Regions from separate parts of the Arthrobacter sp. TJ-238 genome, predicted to be linked through region 2. Evidence: predicted binding sites of a transcription regulator. Region 2 holds the regulator's gene; the other holds the start of a gene.
The links. Region 2 encodes HspR, which represses chaperone genes until heat shock. Its sites were predicted from a motif close to AAGTTGAGTCNNNNNGACTCAACTT; they were not measured.
Positions count from the first base shown of each region.

Region 1: a site for HspR is predicted at 11,891-11,915, ahead of AC4D2O_RS02430 (Hsp20/alpha crystallin family protein). Genes of this name have one in related genera too.

Region 1 is NZ_JBZCNH010000001.1:492,897-507,601, forward strand. Features, by position in the region: gene AC4D2O_RS02360 (CaiB/BaiF CoA transferase family protein) at 1-12, opposite strand, end outside; gene AC4D2O_RS02365 (SLC13 family permease) at 63-1,427, opposite strand; gene AC4D2O_RS02370 (phosphoketolase family protein) at 1,527-3,911, opposite strand; gene AC4D2O_RS02375 (ATP-dependent DNA ligase) at 3,949-6,462, opposite strand; gene AC4D2O_RS02380 (SRPBCC domain-containing protein) at 6,539-7,045, opposite strand; gene ku (non-homologous end joining protein Ku) at 7,114-7,953, shown strand; gene AC4D2O_RS02390 (hypothetical protein) at 7,950-8,204, shown strand; partial or broken gene AC4D2O_RS02395 (ABC transporter ATP-binding protein) at 8,332-8,450, shown strand; gene AC4D2O_RS02400 (AAA family ATPase) at 8,493-9,059, shown strand; gene AC4D2O_RS02405 (ABC transporter permease subunit) at 9,129-9,860, shown strand; gene AC4D2O_RS02410 (flavodoxin family protein) at 9,874-10,482, opposite strand; gene AC4D2O_RS02415 (haloacid dehalogenase type II) at 10,578-11,246, opposite strand; gene AC4D2O_RS02420 (DUF2630 family protein) at 11,246-11,497, opposite strand; tRNA gene AC4D2O_RS02425 (tRNA-Val) at 11,676-11,749, shown strand; gene AC4D2O_RS02430 (Hsp20/alpha crystallin family protein) at 11,966-12,430, shown strand; gene AC4D2O_RS02435 (SDR family oxidoreductase) at 12,549-13,346, shown strand; gene AC4D2O_RS02440 (hypothetical protein) at 13,449-13,670, shown strand; gene pstS (phosphate ABC transporter substrate-binding protein PstS) at 13,745-14,705, shown strand, end outside.
Region 2 is NZ_JBZCNH010000004.1:104,921-119,625, forward strand. Features, by position in the region: gene AC4D2O_RS09385 (response regulator transcription factor) at 1-445, opposite strand, end outside; cyclic di-GMP riboswitch class I at 567-641, opposite strand; gene AC4D2O_RS09390 (GNAT family N-acetyltransferase) at 795-1,328, shown strand; gene AC4D2O_RS09395 (hypothetical protein) at 1,428-1,652, opposite strand; gene AC4D2O_RS09400 (cupin domain-containing protein) at 1,702-2,097, opposite strand; gene AC4D2O_RS09405 (PadR family transcriptional regulator) at 2,217-2,561, shown strand; gene AC4D2O_RS09410 (permease prefix domain 1-containing protein) at 2,558-3,547, shown strand; gene AC4D2O_RS09415 (DUF2252 domain-containing protein) at 3,598-4,911, shown strand; gene dnaK (molecular chaperone DnaK) at 5,051-6,922, shown strand; gene AC4D2O_RS09425 (nucleotide exchange factor GrpE) at 6,925-7,584, shown strand; gene AC4D2O_RS09430 (DnaJ C-terminal domain-containing protein) at 7,744-8,742, shown strand; gene AC4D2O_RS09435 (heat shock protein transcriptional repressor HspR) at 8,793-9,221, shown strand; gene AC4D2O_RS09440 (hypothetical protein) at 9,353-9,919, shown strand; gene AC4D2O_RS09445 (PspA/IM30 family protein) at 9,971-10,672, shown strand; gene AC4D2O_RS09450 (DUF5655 domain-containing protein) at 10,629-11,207, opposite strand; gene AC4D2O_RS09455 (SDR family NAD(P)-dependent oxidoreductase) at 11,296-11,979, shown strand; gene AC4D2O_RS09460 (YcaO-like family protein) at 12,042-13,643, shown strand; gene AC4D2O_RS09465 (polysaccharide deacetylase family protein) at 13,643-14,476, shown strand; gene ppk2 (polyphosphate kinase 2) at 14,628-14,705, shown strand, end outside.

The sequences.
Region 1 (14,705 bases), on a different contig from region 2:
TTCGGCGCTCATGCTTCCTCCGGTGGGGTGCTGTGGGGTGCTGGTGGGGTCGATGGGGCGGCTCAGAGCCAGCCGGGTACCACGAGGACGAGCCAGGCGATGAGCGGTCCGGCCACGACGACGATGGCCCCGTAGCCGAGGATCTGCCGGTAGAAGCGGTCCTTGTCCGTGCCTTCGGGCGCGTTCGCCAGGACGAGCGCACCGTTGGTGGAGAACGGCGAGACGTCCACGATCGTCGAGGACACAGCGAGGGCGCAGACGACGCCGACGGCGCTCACGGCGCCCGTCTCGAGGAACGGGATGGCCAGCGGGATCAGGGCGGCGAGGATGGCGGTGGAGGAGGCGAAGGCGGAGACCACGGCGCCGATGTAGCAGATGAGCAGGGCTGCGAGCAGGGGCATGCCGAGGCCGGCGACGCCGTCGGACACGTACTCGATGGTTCCCGCCGCCTGCAGCACCCCGACGAAGGTGAGCATGCCGCAGATGAGCAGCACGGTGGACCAGGCGATCTTGTTGACCGCACCGCTCTGGGCCTTCGGGGAGATGAGCGCGAGGATCACGGCGACCGTGATGGCCACGAAGCCGACGTCGACCTTGAAACCGAGGGCGATCACGGCGAGGGCGATCAGGCCGAGGATCGTGGCGGGCTGCGAGATGCGGTCCTCGCGCGTCCTGGTGGCGACGACGCCGTCGCCCGCGGGGTCGCGGGGTCCGTAGGTGCCGCTGCCCGTGCCCTTGTAGGCGACGTCCGCGCGGCGCATGCCGGGGCTCGCTTGGAGGCGGGCCTCCGCGGCCTCCTCGATGAACTCGCCCATCCGGGACGACATCAGCTTGCGTCCGCCGAGGACGACGAACAGGACGACGGCGATGAGCAGGTTGAAGATGAAGCTGGTGAGGAAGACGGCCAGCGGGCTCGACTCGAAGCCCGATTCGCCGACGATGTCATTGACGATCACGCCGTACACGGCGATGGGCGAGAAGCCGCCGGCCTGCGCACCGTGCACGACCATCATGCCCATGAGCAGCGGGGAGATCTTGTGGCGAGCCGCGAACCCGAGCGCCACGGGCGCCATGATCGCCACCGCCGCCGGGCCGAGCGCGCCGACGGCGGTGATGACGGCCGTGATGAGGAACATGACCCACGGGATGAGGGCCACGCGGTTTCGCACGAGTTTCACGGCGCCGTTGACCAGGAGGTCGATCGTGCCGTTGTTCTGCGCGATGGCGAACAGGTAGGTCACCCCCACGAGCGTGAGGAACAGCCCGCCCGGGAACTCCGCGATGATGTCGTCGGTATCCATCCCGAGGACGACGGCGCCGAGCAGGAAGGCGCCCACGAAGGCGAGGGCGCCCATGTTGATGGGCAGCAGGGTGGCGATCAGGAACATCGCCGCGAGGATGATGATCGAGAGCAGTGGAGCGGACATCGTTATCCTCCAGCGGGCGATGAGCAGGTGGTGAGCAGGTGGTGGGCTCTGTTGCACGCTACACGACGGCGGCCGGTCCCCCGCCGGGCCGTCGGGGCATTACGTGGCGTCGTCGGGCGAGGACTCGTCGAGGGTCCACCCCGTGATGGACTCGAGGTCCTTCCCGGCGTCGCGCGTGTACTGCCAGGCGCGCTGCCGCTGGTCCTGGAGGTCCTGCCGGAACCGGGCCTGGGTGGCGCCGAGGGCCGGCACGCGGTCGATCACGTCCATGGCCAGCTGGAACCGGTCGATCTGGTTCAGCATCGCCATGTCGAACGGCGTCGTTGTGGTCCCTTCCTCCTTATACCCGCGCACGTGCAGGTTCGCGTGGTTGGTGCGCCGGTAGGTCAGCCGGTGGATGAGCCACGGATAGCCGTGGAACGCGAAGACCACGGGCTTCGACGTCGTGAACAGCGTGTCGAAGTCCCGCGCCGACAGTCCGTGCGGATGCTCGGAGCTGTCCTGCAGGCGCATGAGGTCGACGACGTTGACCACGCGGATCTTCAGCCCGGGGATGGCTGCCCTCAGCAGTCCCGCGGCGGCCACGGCCTCGAGCGTGGGCACGTCGCCCGCACAGCCCAGGACGACGTCGGGCTCCACGCCGGGCTCCTCGGAGCCGGCGAAGTCGAGGATGCCGATGCCGCGCGTGACGTGCAGGAGCGCCTCCTCGGGGCCGAGCCAGGTCGGGGTGGGCTGCTTGCCCGTGACGATCACGTTGACGGTGTCCCGGGTCGTCATGCAGTGCCGGGTCACCGCGAGCATCGTGTTGGCGTCCGGTGGCAGGTAGACGCGGATGATGTCCGCCTTCTTGTTCATCACGTGGTCGATGAAGCCGGGGTCCTGGTGGGAGAAGCCGTTGTGGTCCTGCTGCCAGACGTGGCTGGAGAGCATGTAGTTGAAGGAGGCGATGGGCTGCCGCCACGGCAGGGTGCGGTGCACCTTCAGCCACTTCGCGAACTGGTTGAACATCGAGTCGACGATGTGGACGAACGCCTCGTAGCAGTTGAACACCCCGTGGCGTCCCGTCAGCAGATAGCCCTCGAGCCACCCCTGGCACAGGTGTTCGCTCAGCACCTCCATGACCCGGCCGGACCGCGCGAGGTGCTCGTCGACGTCCTCGATGCGAGGCTGCCAGACCTTGTCCGTCACCTCGTACACGGCCGAGAGGCGGTTCGACGCCGTCTCGTCCGGACCGAACAGGCGGAAGTTGTGCGGATTGCGGTCGATGACGTCGCGGAGGTAGCCGCCCACGGTGATCATCGGGCTCACCTTCTCCGCGCCCGGGCGCGACACCTCCACGGCGTGGTCGGCGTAGGAGGGCAGCACGAGGTCGCGGAGGAGCCAGCCGCCGTTGGCGTAGGGCGTGGCGCTCATCCGCAGGTCGCCGTCCGGGGCGAGCGCGGCGATCTCGGGGCGCAACTCCCCGGCCTCCGTGAAGAGCGACCCCGGATCGTAGGACCGCATCCAGTCCTCGAGCTGGTGCAGGTGCTCCTCGTTGCTGTGGATCTCCGAGAGCGGCACCTGGTGGGAGCGCCATGTCCCCTCCACGGGATTCCCGTCGACCACCGCCGGGCCGGTCCAGCCCTTCGGCGAGCGCAGCACGATCATCGGCCAGCGGGCGGCGCCCTCATCGGTCCCGGCCGGGGAGGTGCGGGCCGTGTCCTGGATGGCGTGGATGTCGTCGATGCAGGCGTCGAGGACGGCGGCGAAGTCCCGGTGCGCGGCCTCCGTGGCCGACGGGTCGGTCACCGTGACGAAGTGCGGCTCGTACCCGTACCCGTACATCAGCTGTCGGAGCTGGTCCTCGGGCATGCGGGCCAGGACGGTCGGGTTGGCGATCTTGTAGCCGTTGAGGTGCAGGATCGGCAGCACGGCGCCGTCGACCGCCGGGTCCACGAAGCTGTGCGAGTGCCAGCTCGTGGCCAGCGGCCCGGTCTCCGCCTCGCCGTCACCCACCACCGCGACCGCGACGAGACCGGGGTTGTCGAAGACGGCCCCGTAGGCGTGCATCAGCGCGTACCCCAGTTCACCACCCTCGTGGATGGACCCGGGGGATTCGGGTGCGGCGTGGGACGGGATGCCGCCGGGGTAGCTGAACTGCCGGAACAGGGCGTTGAGCCCCGCGCCGTCCGTGCCGATGCTGCTGTAGACCTCGGAATAGGTCCCTTCGAGCCAGGCGTTGGCCACCACCGCGGGCCCACCGTGGCCGGGGCCCGCGATGAACAGCATCTCCTGCCCGCGCTCCGCGATCACGCGGTTGAGGTGGGTGTAGACGAAGTTGAGCCCGGGCGTGGTGCCCCAGTGGCCGAGCAGCCGCGCCTTCACGTCCTCACCGGCGAGCGGGCGCGTCAGCAGCGCGTTGTCCCGCAGGTAGATCTGGCCGACGGAGACGTAGTTGGCTGCCCGCCACCACGCGTCCAACCCCTGGATATCGAGACCGCTCATGTATGCCTCCTAGGTGATACTTCCGGTGCGTGCGGATTCAGAGTTCGACGACGACGTCGGACGGCGTCTTGTCCGGCCGCCAGCCCCGCCAGACGGGATGTCGCAGGCGGCCTGTGCCGGTGTGTTCGCTGTACTGGACCTCACCCACGAGGGCGGGCCGGACCCAGTGGGCGTCCGACGCGTCGATCCCGGGCACGTCGGTGAGTGGGGCGGTCTTCCGGCCCAGCTTCTTCAGGCGGGCTCCGACCTCCGCGAGGTCCCGCTCCGTCAGGCCGGAGCCCACGCGGCCCACGTAGCGCAGGTCCACGCCGTCGGGCACGGCCACGAGCAGTGACCCGACCTTCGAGGCGCGGGTTCCCTTGCCCGGCCGCCAGCCCACCACCACGACCTCCTGCGTGCGCAGGTGCTTGATCTTCACCCACGACGACGACCGCGCACCGGGTTGATAGTCGCTCGTGAGGCGCTTGGCCATGATCCCCTCCAGCCCCAGCTGCCGGCTCGCCTCGACGGCTTCCCGGAGGGTCGCATCGAGGGCCGGGGGGACCTGCACGTGACCGTCCTCCGCGGGGTCCACCGCCCTCTCGAGCAGTTCGCGCCGCTGGCGGTACTCCAGCCCGGTCAGGTCGGTGCCGTCGAACTCGAGCAGGTCGAACAGCATGAGGCGCACGGGCGTCACCCCGCGGGCGACGTCGATCTCGGCCCGGTGCGTGAGCTTCATGCGCGTCTGGAGCAGACCGAAGTCCGGCCGGCCGCGGCGGTCGAGGGCTACGATCTCGCCGTCGAGCACGGCGCTCCCGGCATGGACGAGGTCCCCGAGGTCCCCCAGCTCCGGGTAGACGGGCGTGGTGTCGATGCCGTTGCGGCTGGTCAGGGTCACCGCGCCGTCCCTGACCACGGCGATGCAGCGCACCCCGTCCCACTTCATCTCGTAGGACCAGGCATCGGGGTCGGGGATGGCCTCCTCGGAACCGAGGGTGGCCGTCATGGGCCGGAGGACCGCCGGTCCGGGTCGGGCGGGAACCGGCGTCTGCCGCGTCTGCCGCGTCTCCTGGGCTTCCGTGTCCGGGGACGCCGGCCCGCCGCCGCCCCTGTTCTGCTGCGCCTCCGCGGGCTGGTCCTTCATGAGGTGGATCAGCCAATTGCTCTTGCCGTTCGATCCGCCACCCGTGTTGATGAGCGCGTAGCGGCGGATCGCCGTCCCGCCCTTCGCCAGGCCGCCGTCCGCCCGCCCGTGGAGCGTGCAGATGACCTCCTTGCCCTCACGCCACTTCTCCAACTCGTACGTCCCCGCATCCCAGATGGTCACCTCACCCGCGCCGTATTCCCCGTGGGGAATAGTTCCCTCGAACGAGCCGTAGTCCAGCGGATGGTCCTCCGTCTGGACCGCCAGGTGGTTCCTGCTCGGCGTCAGCGGCGGTCCCTTCGGAAGGGCCCACGAGACGAGGACGCCATCGTGCTCCAGGCGGAAGTCGTAGTGGAGGCGGCGTGCGTGATGCTGCTGGATCACGAAGCTGGTGCCCCCGGCAGGGCCTACCGCGTCGGGGACGGGCTCGGGCGTCTTCGCGGCGTCCCGCATGGCACGGTAGGTGGACAGGCGGTCCGACGGCGCACCAGCGGCACGGCCGGGGACCTGCTCGTCGCTCGCCGTGAGGGGCGGAGTCGCGGGAGCGAGGAGGTCCCCGGACTCCTGGAGGCGCTGCACCACCTCCGCGTGGTCCAGCTGCCGCAGGTCCTCGCCGTCGAGCTCCTCCCACGCCCGCGGAGCGGCGACGGTGGGCTCGAAGCGCCCACGGAGCGAGTAGGGGCTCACGGTGGTCTTGTTCGCGTTGTTCTGGCTCCAGTCGACGAGCACCCGGCCTGGGCGCAGCGCCTTCTTCATGTCGCTGACGGCGAGGTCGGGGTGGTCGGCCTCGAGGGCCCGGGCGAGTTCACGCGCGACGGCGGACACCTGCTCCGAGGTCTGCCGGCCGTCCAGGGCGCAGTAGAGGTGGATCCCCTTGGCGCCGCTGGTCACGGGGAACGGCTCGAGGCCCATGCCCTGCAGGATCGGCCGCGCGAGCAGCGCCACGGCCGCGCATTCGGCCAGCCCTGCATCGGTCCCGGGGTCGAGGTCCAGGACGAGGCGGTCCGGGTTGCCCCGGCCGCCGTCCTCGGTGAAACGCCACTGCGGCACGTGGACCTCGAGCGCGGCGATCTGCCCCAGCCAGGTGAGCGTTGCGAGGTCCTCCACCAGGGGGTAGACGTTCGTGTGGTCCTTGTGCTGGATCGCGCGGCGCGGCACCCAGGCGGGAGCGTTGTCGTCGATGTTCTTCTGGAAGAACACCTCGCCCGGCTCCTCGGGGGTCCCGACGCCGTGGACCCAGCGCTTCCGGGTGACCGGCCGGTGCTGCGCGTGCCGGATGAGGTGCGGCGCCACGGCGGCGTAGTAGGCGAGCACGTCCGCCTTGGTGGTACCCGTGACCGGGTAGAGCACCTTGTCGAGATTGGAGAGGCGCAGCGTGCGTCCGTCCACGGTGACGGTCTGCTGCCGGGCCGTGCGCGGAGGAGCCATGCCCCCAGTCTCGACCGCGGGCCCGGGGGCGGTCCAGTACCAATCGGCCGGGCACCCCTACGGCGCCCGCCGGGCCCTAGCCCTGGTCGCGGTCCTCGAACTGCTCGCGGTACCGGGCCACGTAGACGTCCCACAGCGCCGGGTCCTGCCCGAGGCTGCGCCTGTTCAGGAAGTCGTCCAGTCCGGCGATGGTGAGGTGCCAGCCGGCGGCCATGGTGGCCGAGTGCCGCGGACTGCCCGGGGTCAGGAGCAGCACGAGCTGCGATCCGTTGTCGGCGGTCCGCGCAAGTTCCCAGCGGAGGCTGTCCCGCTCCCACGTGTAGGCGAGCACCGTGGGCCGCTCGGCCTCCAGCACCTCGCCGCGCAGGGGCTTCTGGTCGGCGTACCGGAACAGGATCTCTTCTCCTGCGCGCGGCTCGAACTCCATCTCGCAGGGGAACCAGTACTTCAGCTTCTCGGCCTCCGTCAGGTGCTTCCACAGCACGGTCGGCGGGAACGCGAACTGGAATTCCAGGCGCAGCACGGTGGCGCCGTCGTCGCTGGTGGTCTTGCTGACGATGGGCTCTACGGTCTCGGAGGTCACCTCCCAAGTCTAGGGCGGGCGGCCGGCACCCTCTGGCCCACTAAGCCTGCTTGGTGTTGACTTGACCCATGAGAGCCATCTGGAAGGGAGCGGTCGCGTTCGGGCTGGTCAACGTGCCCGTCAAGGTCTACAGCGCCACCGAGGACCACGACATCCCCCTCCACCAGGTCCACGACGAGGACGGCGGCCGCATCCGCTACCAGCGCCGCTGCGAGATCTGCGGTGAGGTGGTCGACTTCAAGCACATCGACAAGGCGTACGACGACGGCGAGCACACGGTGGTGCTGACCGACGAGGACCTCTCGTCCCTGCCGGTCGAGAGGAGCCGGGAGATCGAGGTGGTGGAGTTCGTGCCGAGCGACCAGATCGATCCGGTCATGTTCGACCGCGCGTACTACCTCGAGCCCGACAGCACCTCGACGAAGGCGTACGTCCTGCTGCGGCGCACGCTCCAGGAGACGGACCGCACCGCGATCGTGCAGTTCTCCCTCCGGCAGAAGAGCCGCCTGGCGGCGCTGCGTGTCCGCGGGGACGTGCTCATGCTCCAGACGCTGCTGTGGGACGACGAGGTGCGGGAGGCCTCCTTCCCGGCCCTCGAGGAGAAGGTGCGCATCTCCGCCAAGGAGAAGCAGATGTCCGCGGCGCTCGTCGACTCCTTCTCCACCGACTTCGACCCCGAGAACTTCACCGACGACTACCAGGTCCAGCTGCGCACCCTGATCGACGCGAAGATCGAGAAGGGCGACACGATCGACACCGAGGAGACCTTCGGTGCGGCCAGGGAGGACGACGACGGCGACAACGTGCTCGACCTCATGGAGGCCCTGCGCCGCAGCGTCGAGAAGAACCGCGAGAAGAAGGCCGGCGGCACGAAGGCCACCGGCGCCTCCAAGAAGAAGGGCGCGTGATGGGATTCTTCACCGACAGCCTCGGCCGCCAGACCGTGGTGCAGACACCGAACGCGCCGATCCTCGGATGGGCCCTGTTCGGTGCAGCGTCCTTCATGGCCCTGGAGGAACGGAACCGTGAGCGCCTCCGCCTCGCCAGCTCGCTCTGCCTGGCCGTCTGGGCCGCGCTCGAGGTGATCTCCGGGAAGAGCGGGTTCCGGCGCAGCTCCGGTGCGCTGACCCTGTCCTGGCTCTCCCGTAAGGCCCGCTGAAACGACGGGCGGCAGCTCCCTTGTCCAGTCCCGACCACGGGTCTAGCATGCTCCTCGACGGCTCCATCGCCACCGTCGAGGATCCCGATGTCCCGGCCGCCGGCAGCATCCGTCCGTCGGAGGAACCATGCAGCATGCACTGGAGCTACGGGACCTGACCAAGCGCTACGGGACGCGCTCCGCGCTGGACGCCGTGTCGCTCACCGTGCAGCCCGGCAGCGTGGTGGGGGTGATCGGACCCAACGGTGCCGGCAAGACCACCACCATGCGCCTCATCCTCGGGCTCGTGTGGGCGCCCTGTCCAAGGGCAACAAGCAGAAGCTGGGCCTGGTCCAGGCGCTCATGCACCGGCCCGAGCTGCTGGTCCTCGACGAGCCGACCTCGGGCCTCGATCCCCTCGTGCAGCGCGAGTTCCTCGCCCTCGTCCGCGAGGCGAAGGCCCTCGATCAGGCCGTCTTCCTGTCCTCCCACGTGATCTCCGAGGTACAGCACGGCGCCGACCACGTGGCCGTCCTCCGCGAGGGACGCCTCGTCCGCTCCGCGCGGGTCGCGGACCTGCGGGACGAGGCCCCCCGTTCGGTGCGGATCGAGCTGGACCGCACCCTGACCGAGGCGCAGGCCCGGGCCCTGGACCTCGCCGGTCTCGAGATCCTCTCGATGGGCGCACCCGCTGCTCCCGGCGGACGCGTGGTCGTGGAGGGTCGGCTCTCGGGATCGCCGGCCGCCCTCATCCCGCTCGTGGCCGAACTCGCGCTGCAGGACATCGTGATCGAGGAACCGGACCTCGAACAGGCCGTGCTCGGCCTGTACGGGCGGCCCGGACCCGTGCCGGCCGGAGCACACCATGGCCACTAGCACCCTGCCCCTCGTGCGCCACACCCTCAGCGCTCCCGCGTCGGACTGGCCGGCTGGTCCGCAGGGCTCGTGGCGGCGAGCCTGCTCTACCTGCCGATCTATCCGTCCATGGGCGCCTCGGGGCAGCTCGAGTCCATGATCTCGTCCCTGCCTCCGGAACTCGTCTCCACCCTCGGCTTCGACCTGATCACCACCGGCGCGGGCTACGCGCAGGCCACCCTCCTGGGGCTGATCGGCTTCGTCCTGCTGACCATCGCCGCGGTGGGCTGGGGGGCGGCGGCGATCGGCGGCGAGGAGGAGAGCGGCGCCCTCGAACTCACCCTCGCGCACGGTGTCACCCGTGAGCAGGTCGCGCTCGAGGCGGCCCTCGCGCTGGGCCTGCGGCTCGCCGTCGTGTGCGCAGTGCTGCTCGTGGCCATCCTCGCGCTCGACGGCCCCGCGGAGCTCGGGATCCCGGCGGGCCATGCCGTCGCAGGGACGTTCGCCCTGTACCTGCTGACCCTGCTGAGCGGGCTGGCGGCGATCACCGCCGGCGCGCTGACCGGTTCCCGGACGGCGTCGGTCGCGGCTGGCGCTGCCGTGGCGGTCCTCGGCTACGCCTTCAACGCGCTCGGCAACCAGGCGGAGGCGGCACGGTGGATGAAGAACCTCTCACCCTATGACTGGGCCTTCTCCCCGGCGCCGCTGGCCAACGGCCTCGGGAACGGCGCCGGCGGGGGGATGGCCCTCATCCTCGGCCTGTGCGGCGCCCTGGTGCTGGCCGCCGTCGTCGGGCTGTCCCGTCGCGACATCGGCCGGTAGCAGGGCCCGCCCGTCACTCCAGGGGGAAGTTCTCCCGGCGCAGCAACTTCGCCAGGTGCTCGGCGTTCCGGACGACACCCGCCGTCGTCGTGGCGACCACCTCGGGCACTTCGGCGAGGTCCTTGAAGTCGACCGACTGCATGGCCTCGCCCACCCAGTAGGTGGAGCCCTGCGACGGCAGGGAGAAGCCGATGTCATTCAGTCCCTGCATCATGTCGGCGACCGTCTTGTGGGCACCGTCCTCGTTACCCACCACGGCGACGACGGCGACCTTGCCGGCCATGACGGGGCGCCCCTCCTCGTCCGTCTCGGCGATATCGGCGTCGAGCCGTTCCATCACCCGTTGCGCGAGGCTGGAGGGGTGGCCCACCCAGATCGGGGTGGACAGTACGAGGATGTCGGCGGCGAGGATCTTCTCGCGGAGGACCGGCCACTCGTCCCCGTTGCCCATGTCCTTCTGCACCCCGGGCACGACGTTGTGATCAACCACACGTGCGCTGGATGTGGCGATGCCCCGTTCGGCGAACCGGTCGAGGATGTGCCGGGCCATCAGGTCGGAACTGGACGGTGCGGGGGATGGCGTGAGGCTGCAGATGAGAGCGAACGCGGTCAGGCCTTGCATGGGTACTCCTCCTGGTGGGAATCGCGGCCGCAGGCGTGCAGGCCGGTCGTGGGGGATTCGGCGACGGCCACCGTGCGATGGGTGGCCGTCGGCCCTCAGGCCCGCAGGACGCCGGGCAGCTCGGTGATCGAGGGTACTTCGTGATCGGGTGCCGCCATGGCGGAGGGATAGGGCGAGCCGTCGCGGTTCAGCCAGGCGGTCCGGAGCCCGGCACGCGCAGCACCGTCGATGTCCCAGGGATGGACGGCGACGAGCACGACGTCGCCCGCCTCCCGCTGCAGGGCACCGAGGGCGAAGGCGTAGGACTCGGGCGCGGGCTTCCAGCGCGGCGCGTCCTCGACCGACAGGACGGCGAGGACCTGATCCCGGACACCGGCCCGGTCCAGGAGTGCCTCCGCCGTCGCCGTCGCGCCGTTGGTCAGCGCTGCGACGCCGAAGCCTGCGGAAGCCAGGGTACGGATGCCCTCCACCACGTCCGGGTGCACCGCGAGCCCCTGCAGCGACGACAGGATGTGGGCGACCGCGTCGTCGAGGTCCCGGTTGAGGATCTCGTCCGTGAGGACCGCCCGCAGTGCACCCTCGGCGACCTCCTTGAACGCAGGGTTCCGCCCGGCTGCGGTGAGCGCGAAACCATCCCGGAGCACCGAGGCGAACCAGAGCGCGGCCAGCTGCGGAGGCGCGCCGATCTCCTTGAAATGCTGGGACAGGGGATCCATGTCCGAGAGGGTGCCGTTGACGTCGAACAGCACCACCGGCAGCGCCATTACTGGCGGTACCCCTCCACCTGGCTGATGGGACGGGCGTCGGCCTCGGCGGGGTCCTCTCCCGCATCGGCCTTCGCGCGGCGCTGGCGGAGCAGGTCCCAGCACTGGTCGAGGTCCTCCTCCACCTTCTTCAGGCGCGCGGCGTGGTCCTGGTGGGCCTCGGCGGCGCCGGCGTCCTGTGGCTGCTCGCGGAGCTCGTGCTCCTCCTGCACGAGTGCCTGGATGCGCTGGAGGATGTCCTGGTTGTCCATGGTGCGTCCCTTCGTCGTCGCCGTCCCGGCGTGCCGGATGATCAGCAGGCTTTCCTTCAGGCTACTGAGGCCGCGGACGGTTGACCAGCACGATCACCGACGTGCCCGGGAGCCGGAAAGGCGTCGCAGGGGAATTTGGCGCGGCGCCCGGATGCCCTAAGCTGTTGGAGAACCAATTGCCTGTGTAGCTCAGTCTGGTAGAGCATCCGCTTCACACGCGGAAGGCCCGGGGATCGAGGCCCCGCGCAGGCACGGGGATCAGCTGGAGACAGCACCACAGAAGGCCCGTACCGACTCGTCGGTGCGGGCCTTCTGCATTGGCGGACCGCGTGTTCGTTCTGGGCGAACGGACCGGGGCTTAGCACTCATAGGGGTCGAGTGCTAATATTTTCGTAGTTGAGCGAAGGACGCTCAACTCCAGGAATCCACCCACCGGTGGCATACGCGAAGGAGTTGTTTCCAGTGGCCATGAAGTTCGATCCATTCCGCGAGCTGGACCGCGTTGCCGGCGCCCTCCTCGAGAGCCGTCCCGGACTCCGCCTCATGCCGATGGACCTCTACCGCGAGAAGGACCACTATGTCCTTGCCGCGGATCTTCCGGGCATCGATCCCGGTTCGGTCGACATCGACGTGGACGGCCAGCTCCTGACCATCCGCGCGGAGCGCACCCTGCGCAGCGCCGAGGGTGTCAAATGGCTGACCCGCGAGCGCGAGAGCGGCTCGTTCCTCCGCCAGCTCAGCCTGGGCCAGGGCGTCGACACCGAGGGCATCTCCGCCCGGTACGAGAACGGTGTCCTGAGCGTGATGATCCCCGTCAGCGAGCGCGCCAAGCCGCGCAAGATCGAGATCGTCAGCGGAGAGGCGTCGACCCCGCTCCACGCCGGCGCCGTCCAGGACTCGGACTCCGGCACCCAGGGCGCCGTCGAGTCCTGACCCCCGCCGCGAGTACCCCCGACCGGCACCCATACCAGTACCCCCGGGCTTCCCGCCCGGGGGTACTTCGTCGTGAGCCCTCTTGCGGGGGTACGCGCCGGGCACGAAGGATGGGGTCATGGACTTCACACCCAGCAAAGCAATCGTCACAGGCTCCGATTCCGGCATCGGCCGGGCCACGGCCGTCGCCCTCGCAGCGGCCGGCTGCGACGTCGGCATCACCTGGCACTCCGACCAGGAAGGTGCCGAGGAGACCGCGCGTCTCGTCCGGGAGAAGGGCGTCCGGTCCGCCGTCGCGCAGCTCGATACCACGGACGCCCCGGCGTGCGGCGATGTCGTCGATCAGCTCGCCCAGGAGCTCGGCGGCCTCGACGTCTTCATCAACAACGCGGGCGTCAACGGCGGCACCATGTTCATGGAGACCGACTGGGACACCTGGCGCGGCACCATGGGCGCCAACCTCGACGGCGCGTTCGTCTGCATCCAGCGCGCAGCCCGGCACATGATCGATGGCGGCAAGGGTGGGCGCATCATCGCCGTCACCAGCGTCCACCAGGAGCAGCCGCGCGTCGGCTCGGCGGCCTACGACGCCTCGAAGCACGGCCTCGGCGGGCTGATCCGCACCATCGCGCTCGAACTGGCCGACCGCGGCATCACGGCGAACGCCGTCCTGCCCGGAGAGATCAACACCCCCATGAATGCGTCGGCGGACCAGGATCCCCGCACCATGGACCGCCCGGGCATCCCCGTGGGCCGGCCGGGAGCGCCCGAGGAGATCGCCGACGTCGTCGCCTTCCTCGCATCCGGCGCCTCCAGCTACGTCAACGGCGCGTCGTTCGTCGTCGACGGCGGCATGCTCCTGATGGGCCCGCAGGCCGGATCGCACCTCACCAGCGGGGACTGGCGCACTCTCTGATCAGGAAAGTGTGAGGAACACCACAGTCTTCAGCGCACGTTCATGCCGCGTTCAGGAGGCGTGGCTAGCGTGGGAGTCCCGTACCCCTGCGAAAGGCCCGCCATGGACACCCCCCTCCCCCCTGCCAGTGATGCCGACCTGCAGGACTGGTCGGGCTTCAAGCGCGGCGAGCACGTCACGCTCCAGCACGCGGCGGGGACGCAGCTCCGCGGAGTCCTGGACATGAGGACCGACGACGCGTCCGTGGTGTGGATCCAGCTGAATGACGGTGGTGGCCGCCGGCTCGTGCACCGGGGCGACGGCTACCGCCTGCGCCGCGGCTGATCCGGGGACCGAACACCCCGTCCACCTGATGTCCATCTTGGGTTCACCTTTTCGCCACCTGTAACGTGGCGGAGGTGAGAACCCGTGCACCCCTGTCGCTGTCCCTCGCCGTCGTCCTCGGTCTCACGGCCTGCGGCTCCGACTACCCGCTGGGCCCGGAGCAGGAAGCGGCGGCCCAGCGCGGGGACACGAGCCTGCAGGGCGCCGTGACCGCCGCGGGATCCTCGGCCCAGGGACCGGCCATGGACGCCTGGCGCTCGGGATTCACCACCCTCCACCCGCGCGCGCAGGTGCAGTACTCGCCCGACGGCTCCGGCGCGGGACGCGGTGCGCTGCTCGCCGGGGCCGTGGGGTTCGCCGGCTCGGACGCGTACCTCAGTGACGAGGAGCTCGCCGAGTCGACACAGGCCTGCGGGCCGGGCGGTGCCTTCAACATCCCCGCGTACATCTCCCCGATCAGCATCGCGTTCAATCTGCCCGGCATCACGGAACTGGAGCTCGACGCCGCCACCGTGGCGCGGATCTTCCGGGGAGACATCACGACGTGGGACGATCCCGCCATCGCGGCCCAGAACCCGGACGTGGACCTCCCCGCGCTGCCCGTCTCGGCGGTCAGCCGGTCCGACGACTCCGGCACCACCGAGAACTTCACGGACTACCTGCATGCCGTGGTGCCGGAGATCTGGACCGAGGAGCCCGACGGCTCCTGGCCGTCCGCACTAGGGAACGAGAACGCCAAGGGCAACGCCGGCGTGGTCAGTACCGTGGCAGCCACCGCGGGAGCCGTGACCTACGCGGACGATTCCGCCGTCGGGGATCCCCTCGGCCGCGTGTCCCTGAAGGTCGGCGACGCCCACGTCCCGGCAGGCCCCGAAGCGGCCGCGGCCGCCGTCGACCTCGCGAGCCGCGTCCCCGGCCGCGCGGACTACGACATCGCACTCGACCTCGACCGGGCCACCACTGCCCCCGGCGTCTACCCGCTGGTCCTCGTCTCCTACCACGTGTACTGCTCGCGCTACGAGAACGAGGCGACGG
Region 2 (14,705 bases):
CAGTCCCGGACGGCGCGGACGGCGCGGACGGTGGGGACGCATGCTGTGCCATCTGGCCGGCGCGGGGCCTGCGGAGCATCGCGTCGATGCGCGCCCGCAGTTCCCGGGGGCGGAAGGGCTTCAGGACGTAGTCGTCGGCGCCGGCCTGGAGGGCGGTCAGGATATCCAGCTCGTCGCCGCGACCGCTGAGGACGATCACGTAGCAGTCCGTGGTGGAGCGGATCCGCCGGAGGACCTCGTACCCGTCGATGTCGGGCAGCCCGATGTCGAGGGTCACCACGACCGGATGCTCCTGGCGCACTATGTCGACGCCCTCACGCCCGGTGGCCGCGCCGGTCACCTGGAAGCCCCCCTGGGCGAGGATGGCGGAGACCAGGTTGCGGATGTCCAGATCGTCCTCGATGACGACGGCCGCCCGGACCTCGCCGGGTCCGGAGCTACTCATAGCGGGGAGTCCCACGATGATTCCGCGTGGCGGGGGAGGTGGGCCCGTGCACAGCGCCTTCGGCCGATCCGGGAGTTGTATTGAATTGGACTGTCCGAGACATACTCGTGGACCTGTTCTCTTCGGCGGCCCGGCTGACCTCGTGGGTCCCGTGGCTTTGCGTCCCCGGCTCGCACCGGGTTTGCCCTTATCGACGAGCGGTTGCCCGCCCGACGATACTAGCAACCCCGACTGACACATCCGTGACGCGGGCATACAGCGGTCCGTGCCGTGCCGGGCACCTCCCCGCTGCAGGGAAGCGAGCCCGCTGAAGGCTGCGCCGGACGCCTGCGGGCGCTACGGTCCTTCCATGCAGATCGTGCAGTACGAGCCGGCCCACCGGGCGGCGCTGCTCGCGCTCTCGATCCGGGCCTGGGAGCCCGTGTTCCCGCTGTTCCGCGAGGCGATGGCGCCGTTCGTCTACGAGTCCTTCTATCCGGACGGATGGCGGGAACGCCAGGTGCGCGATCTGGCGGCAGTGCTCGACGGCGAACCGCAGAACGTCGCCGTGGCCTTCGAGGAGGGCCGGCCCGTGGGCTGGGTATGCACGCGGTTCCATCCCGAGGACAGCATGAGCGAGATCTACGTGCTGGCCGTGGACCCGGAGTTCCAGCGCCGGGGTGTGGCCAGGGCCCTCATGGGCCATTCCTTCGACCGGGGGCGGGAGGCCGGGATGCGGATGGCCCTCGTCGAGACCGGCGACGATCCGGGCCACCGGCCGGCACGCCAGGCGTACGAGGCGGCCGGGTTCGAGCGCTGGCCCGTCGCCCGTTACTTCAAGGACCTGTCCGAGCAGGCGGCGACGGCCCCGGCACCCGGGACGACGGAGGACCGCGCACCTTGAGGCCCAGCCCCGGCACAGGACCGGCACACCGCAGCCAGGGTGCGGCTCCGCGGAACTGGAGGAGGCCCTGCTACCCCTGCAGATCGCGTCGGCGGGCGGCTACTCCTCGGCATTGGCGCGTTCTTCGATCCAGTCCGTCGCCGCGTCCGAGAGGAACACGCCGTCGGGCCCGCGCCCACCCATCCACCAGGACTCGGTCGCCACGAGGCCGCCCGCCCTGCTGATGTCCGCCGCCACCTCGGGACTCAGTGCCTCACCGTTGTGGGCCATCAGCCAGTCCCGCGTCTGCTGCGTGACGCCGTTCCACCATTCCTCGAGGTCCATGCCGGACAGTATGTCACCCGGCGCCCCGGTCGTGGCGGCGGATTCGCGGTTAGGCGGGCTCGCCGTCGTCCTTCCACTCCTGGATGATGCGGGGTGAGGCGTGGATGCACATCATCCGCAGCGGGCCGTCGCCGTCGTTCGTGAAGCCGTGCCAGACGCGGGCCGGCGCCACGACGGTGTCACCCGCCGTCCCCTCGAGAACCGCGGTGCCGACGGTGAAGCGCACGTTCCCGTCGAGAACCAGCCACGTCTCGGTGTACGGGTGGCGATGGAGGGCCACGGTGTCGCCCGGGTCATTGTCCACCGAGAAGTAGGAGATGGCGGAGCCGAAGGGCCCGCCGTCGAAGCGGCGCGTCCTGCTGCCCGGAAGGGCCAGTTCCTCGCGGGGGATGGCCCGCGCCGGCGGGGGAGATCCGCCGGTCGGCGTTGTGGTCCGGGGGTCCATGGCTGCCTCCTGGTTCGATGCGACGACGGGTAGACGCTGCGGGCGGGCCGATCTCATCGCAGCCCGCTACACCGTTGTGCCCGTTGCTATAGTGTGTGTCGCACACTATAGTTTCACGCATGGCAAACAACGACGAGCTGATTGCCGGACACCTGCAGGAACTGCGGCGCGGGACGGTCGTCCTCGCATGCCTCACCCGGCTGCGCACCCCCGACTACGGGTACGCGCTCCTCGAAGCGCTCGACGGCCTGGGCATCCAGGTCGACGCGAACACGCTCTACCCCCTCCTGCGGCGCCTCGAGAAGCAGGGCCTGCTGACGAGTGAGTGGAACACTGCCGAGTCCCGTCCGCGGAAGTTCTACCGGACGAGCCCGGCCGGCGACGACCTCGCCACCACCCTCACGGCCGACTGGGATCGGCTGACGACCTCGCTCCATCGCCTCGCCGAAGGGGAAGTGCCATGACCACGCTGACCGATCGCTATGTGTGGGCCGCCATGCGGACCGTCCCGGAGTCCCAGCGCTCCGGCCTCGACCCCGAGATCAGGGAGATGATCGGCGACGCCGTCGACGCCCGCCTCGCCTCCGGCGAGGACCCTGCCGCCGCGGAGCGCTCGGCACTGGTCCAGCTGGGGGACCCGGAGCGTCTCGCGGCGGACTACGTGGATCGGCCCCTCACGCTCATCGGACCGCGCTACTACCTCGACTGGCTGCGGCTCCTCAAGACGCTCGTCGCCATCGTGGTCCCCATCACCGCCGTCGCAGTGCTGGTGGTGCAGCTCCTCACCTCGGGCAGCATCGGGGGAGCGATCGGCAGCGCGGTGTCGACGGCGATCAGCACGACCGTGCACATCGGTTTCTGGACCACACTGCTCTTCGTGGTCCTCGAACGCAGCGGTGCCGCCGACACCGGCATGGAATGGACGGTCGAGCGCCTTCCCGAGCTGCCGGACCGCACGCGCGACGGGCGCCTGGCCGAGCTCGTCGCCTCCCTCGTCTTCCTCGCGCTCTTCGCCGGGGCGATCCTGTGGCAGCAGGTCCGGTCCGTCGCCCGTGCGGACGACGGCAGCGCGATCCCGCTGCTCGACCCCGGCCTGTGGTCCTTCTGGCTCCCGTGGTTCCTGGCGCTGATCGTCCTCGAGGCCGGGTTCGCCGTCTGGCTGTACCTGCGGGGCTGGTCCTGGCGCGCGGCCGTCGTGAACGTCCTTCTCAATCTCGCCTTCGCGGTCCCGGCGATCCTCCTGTGGTCCGAAGGGCGACTGCTCAACCCGGACTTCGTCGACGCCGTCGGCTGGGGTCCGGCGGTTGCGACCGGCGGCGGCTGGACCGTCACCGCCATCGTCACGGCCGTGACGGTGCTGATCGCGGCCTGGGACGTGGTGGACGGCTTCCTGAAGGCACGCCGGGCCTCCGTCGCGGCACCGCTGCATCCGGTCCCGGCCCTGCGCTGAGGCGGTCGGGGTGCCCGGAGCTGTCCAGAGGGAAGGCGTACCGTGGGCGGATGGCAGCCACCGATTCCCGTCAGCAGCACATCGTCCGGACCCTCGTCGAGGCACATCAGGACCTGATGGTCGCCGACCCCCTCGCCTTCCGTGCACGATTCCGGAAGATGGCTGCGGATCCCTACGCCTTCTACCGCGGCAGTGCGTCCCTGTTCTACACCGACATGGCCGAGCTCGAGGACGACTGGGCGGACGAGCGCACGAGCCGGGTGTGGATCCACGGCGACCTGCACGCCGAGAACTTCGGTACCTACATGAGCAACCAGGGCCGGCTCACGTTCGACGTCAACGATTTCGACGAGGCGTACGTGGGCCACTTCTCCTGGGACCTGCGCCGGTTCGTCGCCTCGCTGACCCTGCTGTGCTGGCAGAAGGCCCTGCCGTCACAGGCGGTCCGCGAGCTGGCGCGCACGTACCTCGAGGCCTACCTCGGGCGGGTCGGGGACTACGTGGAGGACGAGCAGTCGGCCTTCGCCTTCGGCCTCGACAACACGGACGGCGCCATCCACCGCGTGCTGCAGCAGGCCCGCGCCGCACGGCGGACGCGCCTGCTCGACTCCCTGACGCAGATCGAGGACTACGAGCGCCGGTTCCGCGACGACGGCTCCATCCGACCCCTCGACGAGGACGAGTACGCGGAGGTGTCCGACGCCTTCGGGCGCTACCTCGGCACGATCCCCGACGGCGAGCGCTCCCGCCGCCGCGTCTTCTACCGGGTCAAGGGGATCGTCGGGAAGAAGGGCTTCGGGATCGGCAGCGCAGGGCTGCCCACGTACAACGTGCTCATCGAGGGCTTCGACGAGGCGCAGGAGAACGACATCATCCTCACCCTCAAGCAGTCGAACATCGCCGCACCCAGCCGCATCGTGGAGGACGAACGCGTCCGTGGCTTCTTCGACGACGACGGACACCGCGCCGTCGTCAGCCAGCGCTCGCTGCAGACCCACACCGACCCGTTCCTCGGCTACACCTCGATCCGCGGCGTCTCCTACGTGGTGTCGGAGCTCTCCCCGTACAAGCGCGATCTCTCCTGGGAGGACCTCACCGAGCCTGAGCAGATGGCCCCCGTGCTCGAGGCCCTCGGCCAGGCCACGGCGAAGATCCACTGCTCCACGGACGAGGACAGCGACCACGACCTCGTGCCGTTCCGCACGGAGACCGCCATCCTCGCCGCCGTCGGGAACTCCCGTGACGGGTTCATCGAGGACATCGTGGGGTTCGGCGAGGCCTACGCGGAGACTGTGCGGCAGGATCACGCCCTCTTCGTCGACGCCTTCCGGGAGGGCCTCATCACTGCCGTCCCCGCTACCTGAGGAGCAGGGGTTGAGTCAAGGGGACTCAACTTCATTTTGCTCCTCGACGCGGCGCGACTATACTTGAGTGCAGAACGCTCAATCCACGCGCCCGGCGGATGAGCGCCTCGCAAATCCCGGGCAGTCGAAAGGAAATTGCATGTCACGTGCAGTAGGTATTGACCTCGGAACCACCAACTCGGTCGTCTCGGTCCTCGAAGGCGGCGAGCCCACCGTCATCGCGAACGCCGAGGGCGCACGCACCACGCCGTCGATCGTCGCTTTCTCCAAGTCCGGTGAGGTCCTGGTCGGCGAGATCGCCAAGCGCCAGGCCGTCAACAACATCGACCGCACCATCGCCTCGGTCAAGCGCCACATGGGCACCGACTGGAACGTCGGCATCGACGGCAAGAAGTACACGCCGCAGGAGATCTCCGCGCGCATCCTCCAGAAGCTGAAGACCGACGCGGAGAGCTACCTCGGCGAGAAGGTCACCGACGCCGTCATCACGGTGCCCGCCTACTTCAACGACGCCGAGCGCCAGGCCACCAAGGAGGCCGGCGAGATCGCAGGCCTGAAGGTGCTGCGCATCGTCAACGAGCCCACTGCGGCGGCCCTCGCCTACGGCCTCGACAAGGGCAAGGAGGACGAGCTCATCCTCGTGTTCGACCTCGGTGGCGGAACGTTCGACGTCTCCCTGCTCGAGGTGGGCAAGGACGAGGATGCGTTCTCCACCATCCAGGTCCGCTCCACCTCCGGTGACAACCGCCTCGGCGGCGACGACTGGGACCAGCGCGTGGTCGACTACCTGCTCTCGCAGGCCAAGGCCAAGGGTGCGGACCTCTCGAAGGACAAGATCGCCCTGCAGCGCCTGAAGGAAGCCGCGGAGCAGGCCAAGAAGGAACTGTCCTCGGCGACGTCCACCAACATCTCGCTCCAGTACCTCTCGGTCACCGCGGACGGCCCCGTCCACCTGGACGAGCACCTGTCCCGTGCCAAGTTCCAGGACCTCACGAAGGACCTCCTGGACCGTACCAAGAAGCCGTTCCAGGACGTCATCGCCGAGGCCGGAATCAAGGTCAGCGACATCGACCACATCGTCCTGGTCGGCGGTTCCACGCGCATGCCCGCTGTCGTCGAACTCGTCAGGGAACTCGCCGGCGGCAAGGAGCCCAACAAGGGCGTCAACCCGGACGAGGTCGTGGCGGTCGGCGCCGCACTGCAGGCCGGTGTGCTGAAGGGTGAGCGCAAGGACGTGCTGCTCATCGACGTCACGCCGCTGTCCCTCGGGATCGAGACCAAGGGCGGCATGATGACCAAGCTCATCGAGCGCAACACGGCCATCCCGACCAAGCGCAGCGAGACCTTCACCACCGCGGACGACAACCAGCCGTCCGTGGCCATCCAGGTCTTCCAGGGTGAGCGCGAGTTCACCCGTGACAACAAGCCGCTGGGCACCTTCGAGCTGACCGGCATCGCGCCGGCTCCGCGCGGCGTCCCGCAGGTCGAGGTCACCTTCGACATCGACGCCAACGGCATCGTGCACGTGTCCGCCAAGGACAAGGGCACGGGCACGGAGCAGTCGATGACCATCACCGGTGGATCGTCCCTCTCCAAGGAGGACATCGACCGCATGGTGCGCGAGGCCGAGGAGCACGCGGCGGAGGACAAGCAGCGTCGCGAGGCCGCCGATACGCGCAACGGTGCCGAGCAGCTCGCCTACTCGGTGGACAAGCTCATCGCCGACAACTCGGACAAGCTGCCCGAGGACGTCCGGACCGAGGTCCAGGCCGACGTCGACGCCCTGAAGAAGGCGCTCGAGTCGCAGGACAACGACGCCGAGGTGAAGACGGCCTTCGAGAAGCTGCAGGCCTCCCAGTCCAGGCTCGGCGAAGCGATCTACGCCTCCGCCCAGCAGGACGCGGGCGCCGCAGGCAGCGCGCCCGCCGACGACCAGCCTGCCGCCGCAGGTGCCGACGAGGACATCGTCGACGCCGAAGTGGTCGACGACGACATCAACGAGAAGAAGTAGCCATGCCGCACCACGGAAACGAAGAAGAGCACGCGTCAGAGCCGGTGAGCTTCCGCGACAACCGGAAGATCGACCCTGAGACCGGCGAAGTCCGTGGGCAGCAGAACGACGCCGGCGCTCCGGCCGCGGAGGAATCCACGGCCGGAGAGCAGGCCGCACCTGCCGGTGACGCCTCCGAGGGGGACGCCCTGGCCCAGGCCGAGGCGATCCTGAACGAGGCCGGCGCCGAGGGGGACAACCCGGCGGTGGACGTCGTCGCTGAACTGCGCAACGACCTGCTCCGCCTCCAGGCCGAGTACGTCAACTACCGGCGCCGCGTGGAGCGCGACCGCGATGTCGCCCGCGATCAGGCGGTCATCGGCGTCATCAACACGCTGATGCCCGTCCTCGACGACATCGACGCCGCACGCCAGCACGGCGATCTCGCCGAGGGGCCCTTCGCGGCCATCGCGGGCAAGCTCGAGAACGCCCTCAGGACGTACGAGCTCACCCGCATCGACGAGGTCGGCGTCGCCTTCGACCCGAACATCCACGAAGCGCTCATGCAGCAGCCGAGTGCGGACGTCCAGGCCGACAGTGTCAGCCAGATCCTCCGCGTGGGCTACCGCAAGGGCGAGCGCGTCCTCCGGGCCGCGCAGGTCATCGTGGCGGTTCCGGAGTAGTCAGCACCATGAGCGCCGGGACAGTCCCCGAACGGCGGCAACGAAATTCCTGCGGGCCTGGCGGCCCTTGGAATATTGAAGCCGCCTTCCTCGGGGACTGCCCCGGCTTCCGCCGCTTACGCACCTCTCTATCGAAAGAACGACGAAAGGAGACGCCCATTGGCTAGTCAGGATTGGGTCGACAAGGATTTCTACAAGATCCTCGGTGTCTCCAAGGACGCTTCCGACACCGACATCAAGAAGGCCTACCGGAAACTCGCCCGCAAGTACCACCCCGACCAGAACCAGGGTGATGCCGCGTCGGAGAAGACGTTCAAGGACGTCTCGGAGGCCTACTCGGTGCTGTCCGACGACGAACAGCGCCAGCAGTACGACGCCATCCGTGCGATGGGCGGTGGAGCACGGTTCTCGGCCGGCGGCGCCGGTGGCGGAGCCGGCGGCAGCGCGGGCTTCGAGGACATCTTCGGGAACCTCTTCGGCCAGGGCGCCGGCACGGGCACACGCCAGCGCACCGGCTTCTCGAACAGCAACCTGCCCCCCGAGTTCGCCGACCTGTTCGGCGGCGGTGTGGGCGGCAACGGCTTCCCCGGCGGCTTCCAGTCCACGCGTCCGCAGAAGGGCGCCGACCGGACGGCCAGCACGACCATCTCCTTCGCCGGATCGATCAACGGCACCACCATCGGCCTGCGCGAACCCTCGGGAGAGCAGATCGACGTGCGCATCCCCGCGGGCATCCGGGACGGGCAGAAGGTCCGCGTGAAGGGCAAGGGGCAGCCGGGCCAGGCCGGTCCGGGAGACCTCATGGTCACCGTCTCGGTGAAGGACCACCCGCTGTTCAAACGCGACGGCGACAACATCCGTGTGCACGTGCCCGTCAGCTTCCCCGAGGCGGCGCTCGGCGCCCAGATCGAGGTTCCGACGCTCACGGGCGAACTGGTGAAGATGAAGGTGCCCGCCGGCACGCCGTCGGGCCGAACCCTTCGGCTCAAGGGCCGGGGTGTGAAGACGTCCAAGGGCACGGGCGACCTGCTCGTGATCGTCGACGTCGTCGTCCCGCAGAACCTGTCCAAGGAGGCCGAAGCCGCGGTGGAAACGTTCCGCGACGCCACGAAGGACGCCGACCCGCGCGCCGGGCTCGCCGCGAAGGCGCGCCTGTAACAGTACGCTCGAGCAACCGCCGGAGCACCGGTGATGGAAGGAGGCCAGCCATGGACTACACGATGCCCATCTATGTCATCTCGGTGGCCGCCGAGCTCGCCGACATGCACCCGCAGACGCTGCGCCAGTACGACCGGCTCGGTCTCGTCACTCCCAGCCGGGCACCCGGCCGGGCGAGGCGCTACTCGCAGAAGGATGTCGGCACGCTGCGCGAGATCCAGAAGCTCTCCCAGGAGGGCGTGTCCCTCGAGGGCATCCGCCGCATCCTCCAGCTCGAGAATCAGGTGGCGGCCCTGCAGGCGCGCGTGACGGAGCTGTCCTCCGAACTGGCCTCCCGCCGGATCCACGCCGATTCCAGCCGCGTGTTCGCCGCCGGCCTCGCGGGCGACGTCGTCACGCTGGCCCGCGGCCAGCGTCCCCGCCCCCGCAGCCAGGCGCTGGTCGTCTGGCGCCCCGACACCGAGCGCACCGCGAACTAGCCGCTGCTGCCTGATGCGACCGCTGTCGTACCCGGAGGTGCTCCCCGGAGGTCTTCGCCACCGGGTGCCGGTGGAATTTGTCAGGGAGCGCGGGCAGACTTGGAAGATGGAACCCTTCCCGAAGGCACGTCATGTTTGAACTGTTCGTCGAGGCCCTCGCGATCGGGGCCGGCGTGCTCGCCGTCCTCGGCGCGGGTACGGGCATGGCAGGGTGGCTCGTGGTGCGCAAGGTGAGGCGATCGCACATCATCGAGCGCACCAGGGACCGCGGCATGCTGGCCGCCCGCGCCTATGCGCCGGACAAGCTGACGCGGGAGCCCGCGCGGTTGATCGGCGACCTGAAGCGTTCCTCCCGCGCCACCCACCTCGCGCTTGCGGAGGCCGCGGCGCAGGGACGCCCCGTCGGCGACCTGCCCCGCGCCGCGGCCGAGATCGACCAGGCCGCGGCCTCGCTCGGGACCATGCTGCGCGCGGCAGACCGCGAGCCGAACCGCGCCCTGAAGCAGGAGTGGACCACCGACCTCGCAGCGCAGGCCCGGGCGCTCGACGAGCTCTCGGCGGATCTGCGCCGGTGTCTGCTGCAGACCTCCCGGTCCATCGACACCCTCCAGCTCGACCAGGCCACGAACCGTCTGCGCACCGAGATCTCCGCCATGGCCACCTGGCGGGACAGCTACGGGAACCGGCAGGCCTGGTGACCGGTTGGACCAGGTAGACGCACTCCACTCACCGACCCGGGGGTCCCCACCGTGACGATCAAACGCCGTATCACGCGCATCGTGCAGGCCAACCGTTACGCCGCGGCCGAGTCGAAGGAGGACCCGCGGGCGCAGGCGCAGGCCGCGCAGCAGACCCAGCGGGCACTGCTCGACCAGGCGCGGCGCGGCGCGGCGGATGTCGCGGCGCACCACCACCGCGTGGGCCTCGCCGCGAACGAGGCCGCCGACTACGTGAACCGGGTCGAGGCCGCAGCGGCCGCCGCGGTGCAGCGGGGGGACGACGACGCCGCCCGGGCCGCCATCCGTGAGTCGATGACCGCACGGCGCCGCCTCGAGACTCTCACCCGGCAGTTGCGCGAGGCGGAGCAGCAGGCCCGCCGGCTCCACGACGACGTGCGACGGCTCGAGCAGCGCGTACAGCAGAACGCGATGGAGTACGACGCCATGCTGGCGCGTCGGGCTGCTGCGCAGGCCGCCATCGGCGTCCATGACGCGCTGGCCTCGTCGAGCCGCGAGGCGGCGGCGATCGAGGCCGCGCGCCGCAACGCGGAACTCGAGGTACGGCGCTTCGAAGCGCAGGCGCAGGCCCGCGAGGAACTGTCGTGGACGGATCCGTCCTCGCCGCGCCTGCAGCAGGCGTTCGAGGAGCTCGAGGCGGAGGCGGCCGCCCAGCAGGAACTCGAGGAGCTCAAGCGGAGGAACGACCGAGGCTATCCTCCCGTGCAGCGCTGAGCGCCCGCAGGAGGGCGTCGTCGACGTCGTCCACGTGCCGCAGGCGGATGCGCCAGGCGAACGGCTCCGTGGTGCGGACCGGTTCGAGGCCGGGCAGGTCCGGCACCGCCAGCCGGAAGAACACGTCCACCGCGGTTCTGGTGCTCGGTGTGAGCTGCGCGAACTTCCGGCGAGGCGTCTGGAGGGAGACGTAGGTCTTGCGCATCTGGATGGTGACCTCCGGGGTCTCCGTGGCCCAGAGCAGGATCCTGTCGGCGAGCGGCCTGAGAGCCGGTCGGTCGGCGTACTGGGCGGCGTAGAGCTCGTCGGCGGAGAGCCGGAAGAACTCGGGGAGCCCGAAGACCTCCCAGTCGATGCTCATCAGGTTGTACCCGGTGATTCCCTGGTCCTTCAGCCAGCGGGACAGCTCCTCGCGGGTGCTGATCCCCGCCGAGCGGGCATCAGCAGCCCAGTCCGCCGGGGTCCGGCCCGTGGTGCGGAGCAGCCGCGCCGCATTCGTCCCGACCATGGCCTGCCAGCTCCGCATCTCACTCATGCCCACACTGTAACGGGACCGGCAGGGCTCGGAACCGTTCCGGGGCACACCCCCTGGGGGTGCCGGAGGGCGTTGCTACACTCGGCGCATGACCGAGCTGAGCGGTGCCCATGTCCTCGTCGTCGGCGCCACCGGGGTCCTCGGTGCCGAACTGTCACGGCAGCTCGCGGCGGAGGGCGCCCAGCTCACCCTGTCCGGCCGGTCCGAGGACAAACTAGCGGGCCTCGCGGAGGAACTCGGCGATGCCGTCGTCGCTCACGCCGCAGCGGATCTAGGCAGGCCCACGGGACCGGCAGACATCGCCGCCGCCGTCTACGGGCGACCCCTCGACGGCCTGGTGTTCGCCTCCGGTGTCGTGGCCTTCGGTCCTGCCGTCGAGGTGGACGACGACACCCTCGACGAGCTCGTGCTCGTCAACCTCCTCGGCTACATGCGGCTCATCCGCGCGGTCGCCCCCTCGCTCGGAAAGGGCTCGTTCATCGCGCAGATCAGCGCCGTCGTGGCCGAGAGCCCCACGGCGGGCATGGCCGCGTACTCGGCCACCAAGGCCGGGCTGAGCGCCTACGGGAAGGCGCTGACACTGGAACTGCGTCGGCAGGGAGTCCGGGTGCTCGACGCGCGTCCACCACACACCGAGACCGGACTCGCCACGCGGCCCATCGCCGGCGAGGCACCGCGGCTGCCGCAGGGCAAGGACCCGGTGGACGTCGCAGGGCGCATCGTCGCCGCTATCCGCGACGGCGAGCGGGACCTGCCCTCCACGGAGTTCTAGCACCGGCAGACGTCGGATCCCGGCCTCCTGCGCCCGCCAGGGGTGTGTGCTCTACTGGGGGCATGATGCACAGGAGCACCGGTTCGCCGTCGACGGCCGGATCGCTCACGGCGGCCGCGGAGGCGTACGAGGCCGCGCTGCCGGGATTGCGCGCACAGTTCGCCATCGACGGCCTCGACCGTTCGGGTGTCCCGACGTGGGCCACATGGTGGCGGAGCGGGCACTCGGGTGCCGGGATGGGTGGCGTCGGCTACGGCCCCTCGGCGGCACAGGCGCGCGTCGGCGCCCTGGGTGAGACCGTCGAGAGCGTCTTCTCCCACCTGGCGTTCGCGCGCCTCGAACGGACCACCGGGTCCTACACCGATCTACGGTCGCGGCTCGGCGTGGAGCGGGTCGCCGATCCGAGGACGCTCGGGCTGCCGGCGGGCTCCGCCTACCGCGACGACATGGCACTGACCTGGGTGCCGATGCGGCGCGCCCGCTCCGTCCCGGCCGGGGACCGCCCCGGCCGGGACGGCAGCACCGGCAGCACCGGCAGCACCGGCAGCACCGGCAGCATCGGCCCGCCGACCCTCGAACTCGACGGGGAGACGGTGCTCGTGCCGGTGGACCTCGTGGCGAGCAGCCCCTCCGAGCTGGGCCACCACGACACGGGGGAGCGGCTCCTGATGCCCGTGGCGAACGGCATGGGCGCGGGGACGAGCCTGCGGCAGGCCGTCCTCCACGGCGTCCTCGAGATCCTCCAGCGCGACGGCAACGGCCTCTCCTTCCGGGCTCTCGACCGCGGCGCCGTCGTCGAACTGGGACCGGACGACGGCGACCGCGAGACGCGCGAGGCGCTCGATGCCCTGCGCGCCGCCGGGGTCGACGTCATCGTGAAGATCGCCTCGATGGACCGCGGGGTGCCGAACGTGTACGTGGTGGGGCACGCGCCCGGGGACGATCTCGTCGTCGCCACGGCCTGCGGCGAGGCGGCACACCCCGACCGCGACGTCGCGCTCCGGAAGGCGGTCCTCGAGTTCGCGTCCGCCCGGGCCCGCAAGGCGTTCATGCACGGCCCACTGACCGCGGTCCGTGAAGTCGCGCCGCAGGACTACCTCGGCGATGCGCTGTCGGTCGTCGACCCGGCCGCCGAGGAGCCGCGCGTCCTGGATGCGACGGTGACCTGGCTGACCGTCGGCGCGGAGCAGGACGCGGTGGTGCGGGCCCGCCTCGATGCCACGATCTTCTCCCGCCGGTCGGTCGTCCGGTTCGGTGACCTGCCGACCGATCCGACGGCGGACCCGTCGGTGATCCTCGCCGGGTACGGCCTCGAGATCCTCGTGGCCGACCTGACCCCGCCGGAGGGGCGCGGGGACGGCGCGGCCCGCGCGGTGAAGGTCGTGGTGCCCGGCACCGAGGTGGAGACGGTGGCCTACGGCCGGATCGGTGAGGCCGGCGTCCGCAGACTGGTCGAGGACGGCCGGGACGATCTCGCGCGCGTGGGCGGGCGGCCCGACGGCGACGGGTGGCGTGAGGTCATCCTGACGCCCGACGCCGTGGAACGGCTCGGCGGTCCGGCCTGGTTCGACCGCGATGCCGTCGAGGCGACGGCCGACGGATTGCTGCCGATCTACCGGGAACCCGGCCGGCATGCCGCCCGACGCGCCCTCGGTGAGCGTTGATGCCCCCGGCGGGATCCGGCGGACCGGTCGACGCCGGCGGGAAGGCCGACGAGCTCGAGACCTACATCCTCGACCAGGGCGAGCGACCCGGGGGAACCCCGGTGGTACTGCTCGACGACGCCGCCGTCGCGGCCGGTGCTGATCCGTCCGCGCTGATCCCGGCCATCCTCGATCCGTTGCCCGAGGTGCTCCGGCGGCCCGCTCCGTTCAGCTACGAGGCCTACGTCCTGCAGAGCGTCCTCGGGGAACTGCTGCTCGGGAGTGTCGGCGCCGGGTGGTCCCGGGACGAGCTGTCGGCCATCCCGCGCCTGACCCTGAACTTCCACGACGTCGCGCAGGACCACCGCGAGGCCGTCCACGAGCGCCTGCACAAGCTCGCGAGCCTGCGGAACCTCCTGCAGGACGGGGGGCCCGCGGAATCGCCCCCGCGGGTCATGGTCCTCCTGTTCGACGGGTACAGGGACGCCGCGGAGATGGTCGTCCCGATCTGCGAACGGCTCGCGCTGCCCGTCCTGGTCCTGCCCATCGCCCTCGAAGTGGAGGACGATCGTGCCGGGACGCTGAGCGACGACGAGCTGAGCGCCCTGGCGCAACGGCACGAGCTCGGCTTCCACACGCTCACCCACCGCATGGCGGACGAGATCACGCCCACCTCGGCGACCGCCGAGGTGACCGACGTCGTGCACCGGCTCACCGGTATGGCCGGCCGCGCTCCCCGCGTGGGCGCGTGGTGCGGGGGAGCACGCTTCGACGAGCGCCTGCTCGGGAATCAGCGCCTGCGCGAGCTAGGGGTCACCGGACTCATCTCCAACTGGTCCTGGGAGACCATCTAGGCGGACACTGTTCGAACCAGCCGTGCTGAGCTACTGACCGCTTCACCAGCTCGCACTGGCAACCAAGTCACGTCGGTCGTCCCGCCAGGCCATGAGTACTACGAGTGGAAACACCTCCTGAATTGCTCAGGTCTGGGGCAGGATATGAGGTGTGGTCAAGAAAACGCCCGACGAGGCGAGCCCCCAGGTCCTATCCAAGAAGGAGTACGCAAAGGAACTGCTGCGATTG